2 regions of the Arthrobacter sp. Hb9-2 genome follow, and region 1 is predicted to be linked to the other one. Evidence: predicted binding sites of a transcription regulator. Region 1 holds the regulator's gene; the other holds the start of a gene.
The links. The regulator LexA, encoded in region 1, represses DNA repair genes until DNA is damaged. The targets are predictions, from matches to a motif close to TCGAACANNTGTTCGA.
Positions count from the first base shown of each region.

Region 1 (4,589 bases):
TGGCCTGCGGGCTCACCGCCGTGGACGAGGTAGGGACGGCCGGACACGTCAACGACGGCGTGGGCCAGTGCCTCGTCCAGTGGAACGGTGGCCTCACCGAAGCGGCGGATCCCGGCCTTGTTTCCCAGGGCGGTGCGGAGCACCTCGCCGAAGGTGATGGCGACGTCTTCCACGGTGTGGTGGACATCGATGTGGATATCTCCGGTGGCTTTTACTGTCAGGTCGATCAGCGAGTGCTTGCAGAGCGCTGTCAGCATGTGGTCGTAAAAGGGCACCGAGGTGTCGATGTCCGAAATGCCGGTACCGTCAAGGTTGATCTCCACGAGCACGGAGGATTCACTCGTGGCACGCTCCATGCGCGCGGTCCGGGCCACGGCCGCATTGGATCCGGTGGAACTCATGGTCAGGTGTCCTTTGGGAAGAAGGAGTGGTTCAGGGCGTCCAGCGCCGGTACTTCAAGTCTAGGCATGAAGCGTGCGCTGGCCGGCAAGGATGCTTTCCAGGGAGGTGAGGAACGCTGTGGTTTCCGTCTCAGTGCCTGCGGTCACCCGAAGATGGCCTGGAATCCCGACGTCACGGATCAGGACACCGGCGTCGAGCAGCTCCTGCCATACCTCGTGGGGGTTCTCCAGGCCGCCAAAGAACACAAAGTTGGAATCGGAAGCAGCGGGCTTGAGGCCCATCCGGATCAGTTCAGCCACGATCCGGTCGCGCTGCTTCTTGATGTCTTCAACGTCGGCCAGCAGCGCCTCACGGTGCTGGAGTGCTGCGAGGGCAGTCGCCTGGGTTACGGCGGAGAGGTGGTACGGCAGGCGCACCAGACGCAGTGCATCCGTGACCTCCGGAGCGGCCGCCATGTAACCCAACCGAGCTCCGGCCAGCGCAAAGGCCTTGCTCATGGTCCGTGAGACGATCAGCCGCTCCCTTCCCGGCAGGAGGGTCAGGGCGCTGGGCGTACCGTCGTGTGCGAACTCGTGGTAGGCCTCATCAACGATGACGATTGCCTGGCTTGCTTCGCCGGCCTCATACACTGCCTCCACCACGTCGAGCCCCAGGCCGGTTCCGGTGGGGTTGTTCGGCGAGCAGAGAAACACAAGGTTGGGTTGCAGCTCCTTCACTTGGAGCGCCGCGGACTCTGCGCTGAGACCGTAGCCGTCAGCCCGTTCGCCCACGATGTATTCGGTGTCCGTGCCGCTGGCCAGCAGCGGGTACATGGAGTACGTGGGCGGGAAGCCCAGCGCCGTGCGGCCGGGGCCGCCGAATGCCTGGAGAATCTGCTGGAGGACTTCGTTGGAGCCGTTGGCCGCCCAAACATTCGACTCATCCAGCCCGTGGCCCAGATATTCCGCCAGGGCCTTCCGCAACTCACTGAACTCCCTGTCCGGGTAGCGGTTGAGTCCGGCGGCAGCCTCTGTTACTGCTGTGCTGATGGCCGCACGAACGTCCTGCGGCACACCGTGGGTGTTCTCGTTGACGTTGAGGAGGATGGGGACATCCAGCTGGGGCGCGCCGTAGGGGGTAAGCCCACGGAGGTTGCTGCGGAGGGGTAGCCGGTTGAGGCGCTCTAGCTGGTCATTCACCTGAACAGTTTAGTGCCAGCGCCGGGCCCCGGAAAATGTGACGGGCTCCTGTTCGCGCTCAGCGTGCCGCTGCCGCGAAGCCTTTGCAGGGGCTTTCCCGCTGCTACTCCTGCCCGCTTTCCGGGCGCGCTTCCAGTCCCAGGGCGGCGTCTCCGGGCTTCGTGCGGCTACCGGGTGGGGACGAACAGCTGCTGCCCCGGGAGGACCGCGCCCGCAGTCAGATTGTTGAGCTGCACGATGTCTGCCACAACGTCCCGCGCGTCCCGCTCCGGTGCAACGCTTCCTGCAATGGCCCACAGGGACTCACCCGGCTGCACGGTGACGGTGACGGTTGGTGTCACAGCCAGGTCCGCCGGCGAGTCCGAGGCCTTGGCGGGTGCGTTGAAGAAGCCCGCCAGGGAGAGCAGCAAGGCGGCCAGCAGCACCAGGGGGATGCCGATCAGGACGATCTTTCCGCGCCGCGTCAGACGCAGGGGCGGAAGCGGTGCAGGACGAGCAGCCTGCGGCTTGTCCCGCCCGGACATGAGGTAATGCACCGAAATTGAATCCTGCGAAGCAGATGTAGCTGACATGAATTAGCCCTCCTGGACCTTTACTGTGCTGCCCGACGTTCCGCTCCGGACCCGCGCTACCCGAGACCCGATGGTCCGGGTCTTCGAATGGCTACGCTCCGAATAGAACACATATTCGAACTTTGCTCCTCCTGTTTTAGCACCTATCGACGAATAATGTCGAGACTCGCTAGAACAAATGTTTGAAAAAGCAATGTGGCTGGCCTAGCTTTGAAGACAGGAACTACCACCTCGACAGTTGATCAGCAGGGTCTGACAATGACGGCGTGAACTTCAGGTCCGGGCCAAGAAGAGCCCGGGGCAACCGAAAGGCATTGGCGAATATGGCAGCAGCAGCCGCCGGGGGCAGGGCAACCTCCCAACCGAAGAAGACCGCCAAAGGCCTGACGCCGCGGCAGAAGAAAATCCTCGAGACCATCCAGCGCTCAGTGAATGACAACGGTTATCCGCCGTCAATGCGCGAAATCGGGGACACGGTAGGCCTCGCGAGCCTCTCCAGTGTCACGCACCAGCTTTCGCAGCTGGAGAAGCTGGGCTACCTCCGGCGTGACCCGAAGCGGCCGCGCGCCATGGAGGTGCTGATGCCCCTCACCTTGGACGGGGGTTCGCCCAAGCAGACAGCCGAGCCGGCTGCGCTCCTGCCTGCCGGCACCGGCAGCGTCACCGCGCTTCCCACCGCCATGGACACTGCCATGGTTCCCCTCGTAGGCCGGATCGCTGCCGGTGGTCCAATCCTGGCGGACCAGGTGGTGGAGGACGTCCTGGCGCTCCCCCGCCAGCTGGTGGGCCAGGGGGAACTCTTTATGCTCAAGGTTGCCGGCGATTCCATGGTGGACGCCGCCATCTGCGACGGTGACTGGGTGGTGGTCCGCCGCCAGGCGGACGCAGCCAACGGAGACATCGTCGCCGCACTGCTGGACGACGAGGCCACGGTGAAAACCTTCCGCCAGCGCGACGGCCACACCTGGCTGCTGCCGCAGAACACGCAGTACGAACCCATCCTGGGCGACCATGCCACCATCATGGGCAAGGTTGTTTCGGTGCTGCGCTCCCTCTAGCCTTTCAGGCGTTCTCCCCCGCCAGCCGTTCCAGCGCCGCAATGGCTGTCTTCCTGTCCGTTGTGGACCAGAACGGCGGCAGGGCACCCCGGAGGAAGCCTGCGTACCGTTCGGTGGCCAGCCTGGAGTCCAGCACCGCCACCACACCCTTGTCCCCCGTTGACCGGATGAGCCGTCCCGCTCCTTGAGCGAGCCGGATAGCGGCGTGGGTGGCAGAAACGGACATAAAGCCGTTGCCTCCGGCCTGCGCCACCGCCCGGGACCGCGCCGTCATCAGCGGATCGTCGGGCCGGGGAAAGGGAATCCGGTCGATGACCACGAGGCGGCATGACCCGCCCGGAACGTCAACGCCCTGCCAAAGGGACATGGTGCCGAACAGGCAGGTATCGGGTTCGTCGGCAAACTGTTTCACCAGTGCCGTCATGGTGGAGTCACCCTGGCAAAGGATGGTCATGTCCAGCTTTGGCCGGAGCGCGTCGGCCGCTTCTTCTGCCGCCCGCCGGGACGAAAACAGGCAGAGCGCACCACCATTGGAAGCCCGGATCAGGGCCTCCAGTTCTTCCAGTGCTTCAGGGGACGCCCCCCGGCCAGGCTTGGGCAGGTGCCCGGCCACGTACAGGATTCCCTGCTTCGGGTAGTCAAAGGGCGAGCCAACGTCAACGCCGGTCCAGCTCGGGGCACCCTCGCCCACCAGCCCCAGGCCGCCAGCTGCGGGCTCGAACGCGGATCCGATGGCCAGGGTTGCGGAGGTCAGGACAACTGTGTGCCCCGCAAACAACCCCTCCCGCAGTCGTCCGGCGACCGATAGCGGGGCAATATTGATCAGCGCGGGTGCAGTCTCGTCCGGTTGGGAATATCCCTGCTGGGGGTCGAAGGAGCTGGCGCGGGAAAACCACACCACTTCCCGGTTCTCCCGCGCGGCAAGGAGCCGTTCGCAGAGTTCCAGGATGAGCATCAGCCGGGAGCGCGCGAGCTGCCGCCCGCCGTCGGCCGTTGTACTGCTGTCCCCCTTGGAGTCGGACAAGGCAGCACGGCAGGCCTCGCGCAGCTGGTCCACGCAGTCCAACTGCTCATCGTTCAGTCCGTTGGGGAGCAACCCGTTGGGAACTCCCGCCAGGGCAACTTCAAGGTTCGCGGCAGCGGCGTTGAGCGCATCCACCGCGATGGCAGTGTGCTTTCGGGCGCCGGCGGCAGCTGCGTGGACCATGGCCACCGACAGCTGCCCCGAGACGGCGCCCGTGACCCTGTCCTGGAGTTCGTGGGCCTCATCAACCACAACGACGTCGTATTCGGGAAGCACCGCCAGCCCTTCAAAAGCGCTGACGGCGAGCATGGCATGGTTGGTGACCACAACGTCGGCGTCGGCGGCGTCCTGCCGT
Region 1 covers NZ_JBNHGJ010000037.1:2,077-6,665, forward strand. The annotation lists gene hisB (imidazoleglycerol-phosphate dehydratase HisB) at 1-401, opposite strand, end outside; gene AC5RV1_RS17715 (histidinol-phosphate transaminase) at 462-1,580, opposite strand; gene AC5RV1_RS17720 (LysM peptidoglycan-binding domain-containing protein) at 1,748-2,104, opposite strand; gene lexA (transcriptional repressor LexA) at 2,476-3,210, shown strand; gene AC5RV1_RS17730 (ATP-dependent DNA helicase) at 3,215-4,589, opposite strand, start outside.

Region 2 (4,589 bases), on a different contig from region 1:
TCGCTGGATTGCTGGACGCGTATTCGTACGCGGGATCAGCGGAGGCCTTGGAGATCGCCGCCGGGCTTGCCGACTGGTGGCTGGGCATTTCGGCCAAGATTTCCGGCGAGGCTTTTGAGGAGCTCCTGCATACTGAATTCGGCGGCATGAACGACGCCTTCGCCATCCTTGCCGGAATTACCGGCCGGGCCGACTACCTTCAGGAAGCCCACCGGTTCGCGCACCGCGCCATCCTGGAGCCGCTCGCCGCCGGCCAGGACCAATTGGACGGGCTGCACGCCAACACCCAGATCCCCAAGGCGGTGGGCTACGCCAGGCTCGCCGCCGCCGGCCACCGGGAATACGAGCAGGCCAGCTCCAGCTTCTGGGACTCGGTGGTCCTGCGCCGCTCCGTTTCCGTCGGCGGAAACAGCGTGCGGGAACACTTCCATCCCTCAGCCGACTTCACGCCGATGATCCTTGATGCCCAGGGCCCCGAAACCTGCAACACCTACAACATGCTGAAGCTGGCCAAGCTGCGCTTTGAACAGTTGGGCGACCCGGCCGCCGTCGACTTCTATGAACGGGCAACCTACAACCACATCCTGTCCTCACAGCACCCCCGCCGCGGCGGCTTTGTGTACTTCACGCCCATGCGCCCCCGGCATTACCGCGTCTATTCACGGGCGCAGGAGTCCATGTGGTGCTGCGTCGGTTCGGGGCTGGAAAACCATGCCCGCTACGGTGAACTGATCTACAGCCACAGCGGGAACGAACTGCTCGTCAACCTCTACATCCCCTCGACCCTCGACTGGGCGGATAAGGGCCTGCAGGTCAGGCTCGACACGGACTTCCCGAACTCCGACGAGGCAACACTGCACGTCACGGCACACACCTCCGTCGAGGCCACCATCACCCTGAGGCGTCCGGGATGGGCCGCGGCATTTGAGGTCGACGGTGGGGCCGCGCCGGCCGGCGCCGGCCACGTCAGCATCAGCCGCACCTGGCAGGGCGATTCCGACGTCCGGATCCGGCTGACCCCCGGCTTCCGATCAGAAGGTCTGCCGGACGGTTCGCCCTGGGTCTCATTCCTTTACGGCCCCGTGGTGCTGGCATCGCGGGCGGGAACGGAAGGCGTACCCGGGTTCGAGGCTGCGGACGAACGGATGGGGCACGTGGCCTCGGGGCCCTTGCTGCCGCTTGCCGGAGCCCCCGTGGTCCCCAACGCCGCATCCATCCGGCTTCGCGACAGAGCCACAGTAACGGCGGAGCTGTCAATAATCGACGCCGGCGGGCAACCCGGCACCGTTGTCCTGGAACCGTTCCACGCCATCCACGACGAGCGGTACACCGTGTACTGGCCCTCCGGTGAGCCCAGCGAGCGGCGGGAGGAACTGCTGGAACTGGACCGGGCCGCCGTCGTACAGGGGGAAGTGGTGGATGGCGTAACCGCCGGGGAGCAACAGCCGGAGGCGGACCATGGCTTCCGTGGTGAAGGCACCCGTGCCGGGGGCGGCGAGGGCATCCACTGGCGCAGCGCAACCGGGTGGTTCTCCTACGTCCTTAATGATCGTGATGCCCGCGCCAGCCTGTTGCGGGTCCGCTTCCGCCCGGACGAAAACCGCAGCCATCAGCTGAGTCTGAACGGATTGCCTCTGGGCGAACCTGTCCGCCAGGAGCAGGAGGGCGGGGAGGTGCTGAGCGACTTTCGCATCGGGGATACCTATCGGGCTGCATTCCCTGGCGGCGGACTCGCCTTCACCGTCACGGCGCTGCCCGGCATGCGGACAGGGGATCTCCTGTCCGTCCAGCTCCTGTCGGTGCCTCCCCGGTAGTAGGGTTCCGTCATGGACATCATCCTCGTACCCGGATTCTGGTTGGACGCCTCATCCTGGGAGGAGGTGACGCCGGCCCTGGAGGCCGCCGGTCATCGGACCCATCCGCTCACGCTTCCCGGGCTCGAATCGGTGGACGCGAGCCGTGCCGGAATCGGCCTCCGCGACCATGTCGATGCGGTGGTGGCCCTCCTCGATTCCCTCGAAGGCAAGGTTGTGCTCGTAGGACATTCCGGCGGGGGTGCGATCATCCACGCCGCCCTGGATGCCCGGCCGAACCGGGTGGAGCGGGCCATCTACGTGGACAGCGGGCCCCTCGGCGAAGGGGGCGTCATCAACGACGAACTGCCCGCCGAGGGCGACGACGTGCCACTTCCGCCGTGGGAGGGCTTTGAAGACGCCGACCTGGTGGATCTGGACGAGGGGCTTCGCCAGGCCTTCCGTGCGCGGGCGATCCCGCAGCCGAAAGGCGTCGCCTACGACCAGCAGCACCTGAGTGATGAGCGCCGCTACGACGTCCCGGCCACCATCATCGCCTGCGAATTTCCGTCCTCCATGCTGAAGGAATGGATCGACGGCGGCCACCCCTTCGTTGCCGAATTGGCCCGGATGCGCGACGTCGAGTACGTCGACCTCCCCACGGGGCACTGGCCCCAGTTCACCAAGCCCGCGGAACTCGCCCGCGCCATCCAGGCGGCGGTGGAGCGCACGCCGTAGGCCGTCGTCGTCAATGTGTCGCTTCGTGCGCTCTACTTCACCCGCCAGAAAGGAAGGCCGCTGGCTGTGAATGTCCGGACCGGGGAGTACACTCGGAGTATCGAACATATATTCGAATAAGGGTGTGTTGTGGGCGTTGTTGTCGGTCCCCGTGTGATAGATGCGGGACTCTCTTTGCAGCTGGCTTGGGTGTCTCCGGTGCCCGTTGCTGCCGGTTATCCCTCGCCTGCGCAGGACTACTTCGACGGCCGGATAGACCTGAACGAGCACCTGATCAAGGACATCACCAGCACGTTTGTGGTCCGGGTCACCGGCGACTCGATGGAGCGCGCGGGCATCAGCGACGGCGATGAACTCATCGTCAACAGGGCCCTCGAACCAAAGGACGGCTGCGTGGTTATCGCCGTCCTGGACGGTGAGCTGACGGTCAAGCGGCTTCGCATCACCGCCACGGGCGTGGTGTTGCAGGCGGAAAACCCGAAGTACCCCGATATCAAGGTGTCGGCCCTCAGTGAGCTGACCATCTGGGGCGTGGCCACCCGGTGCCTGCACCATGTCTAAGGGACACGCGTGACCCGGCCAGCCATCATGCGGCAGATGCCCGAGATCGCCCACGTGGACGTCAACTGCTTCTATGCCAGCGCCGAACGCGCCTTTGACCCCTCCCTTGAGGGAAAGCCCCTGATCGTGCTCTCCAACAACGATGGCTGCGCCGTCACGCGCTCACCCGAAGCGAAGGCCCTGGGCATCGGAGTGGGCGAGCCCTGGTTCAAGCTCGCACCGCGGGCCAAGGAATGGGGCCTGATCGCGAAGTCCAGCAATTACGAACTCTATGGAGACATCAGCGCCCGCGTGATGGAACTGCTGGGCCGCTACTCCGCCTGGCTGGAGGTCTACAGCATCGACGAAGCATTCCTCGGCGTTAAAGGCACCCCGGACCACCTGCTGGAACTCGGGCGGACCATCAAGGCCGCGGCAGCCCGGAACGTCGGCGTCCCCGTCTGCGTGGGCATCGCCCGCACCAAAACCCTGGCCAAGCTGGCCAACCAGTGGGCCAAGCACAATGCGGCGTTCAACGGCGTCTGCCGCTGGGATTCGGTACCGCCGGAGCAGCAGGAGGCACTGATGGCCAGGCTCTCGGTGATTGAGGTCTGGGGCGTGGCAACCAGAATCACCAAACGCCTCAACGCCATGGGCATCCACTCCATTCTGGACCTCAAACGCGCAGACCCTGTCCGGATCCGCGAGCGCTTCTCGGTGGTGATGATGCGGACCGTCCTGGAACTGCAGGGGACACCCTGTATCCCCATGGAGGAGGCCCGGATTGGCCGGGACCAGCTGATCTTCTCCCGCTCTTTTTCCACTCCCATCACCAGGGCCCACGACGTGCGGCAGGTCCTCAGCGTCTATGCCCAAATGGCCAGCGGCCGGCTGGCCAAGCACAACCTGCAGGCCAAACTCCTCACCGCCTTCGCCGGAACGTCCCACTTCAACGCGCAGGAAACGTCCTTTCCGTCCGTGTGCGTCCCGCTTCCCATGCCGACGGCGGACCCTGTCATCCTCACCAAAGCCGCCCACGCGCTGCTGCCCGCCATCATTGACGGCGCCAAGTACGCCCGCGCCGGCATCATGGTCACGGACCTGCGGCCCAGCGGCAACCAGAAACCGCTGGAGCCCTTTGAGAACCCGCACGAGGAAAGGCACATCGGGCCGCTGCTGGAGGACATCACCCGCCGCTACGGCCGCGGCTCCATCGGCCTGGGCCACGCCGGGATCCGCGGCGGCCCGGACTGGACCATGAAACGGGACATGCGCTCCCCCAGGTACACCACCCACTGGGACGAGCTTCCGCTCGTCAAGGCAGCCTAGCTGCACCGAGGCAGCGCCGCCCGGGGAAGCGTCCCCACCACAGTTGTCCCTATGCTTCGTCCTCCACGCTGACCGGTTCCTCGATCAGCAGCGCCGTGCCCTGGTATGGGCCGAGCTCGATGAAGAAACTGTGCAGGTCGTCCACCTGGCCCACGGTCTCCTCGGTGAAGAGGTCCTGGACCTGCGCGC
Region 2 covers NZ_JBNHGJ010000002.1:254,543-259,131, forward strand. The annotation lists gene AC5RV1_RS02820 (beta-L-arabinofuranosidase domain-containing protein) at 1-1,814, shown strand, start outside; gene AC5RV1_RS02825 (alpha/beta fold hydrolase) at 1,827-2,531, shown strand; gene AC5RV1_RS02830 (LexA family protein) at 2,661-3,092, shown strand; gene AC5RV1_RS02835 (Y-family DNA polymerase) at 3,120-4,400, shown strand; gene treS (maltose alpha-D-glucosyltransferase) at 4,450-4,589, opposite strand, start outside.
Region 2: a site for LexA is predicted at 2,632-2,647, ahead of AC5RV1_RS02830 (LexA family protein). Genes of this name have one in related genera too.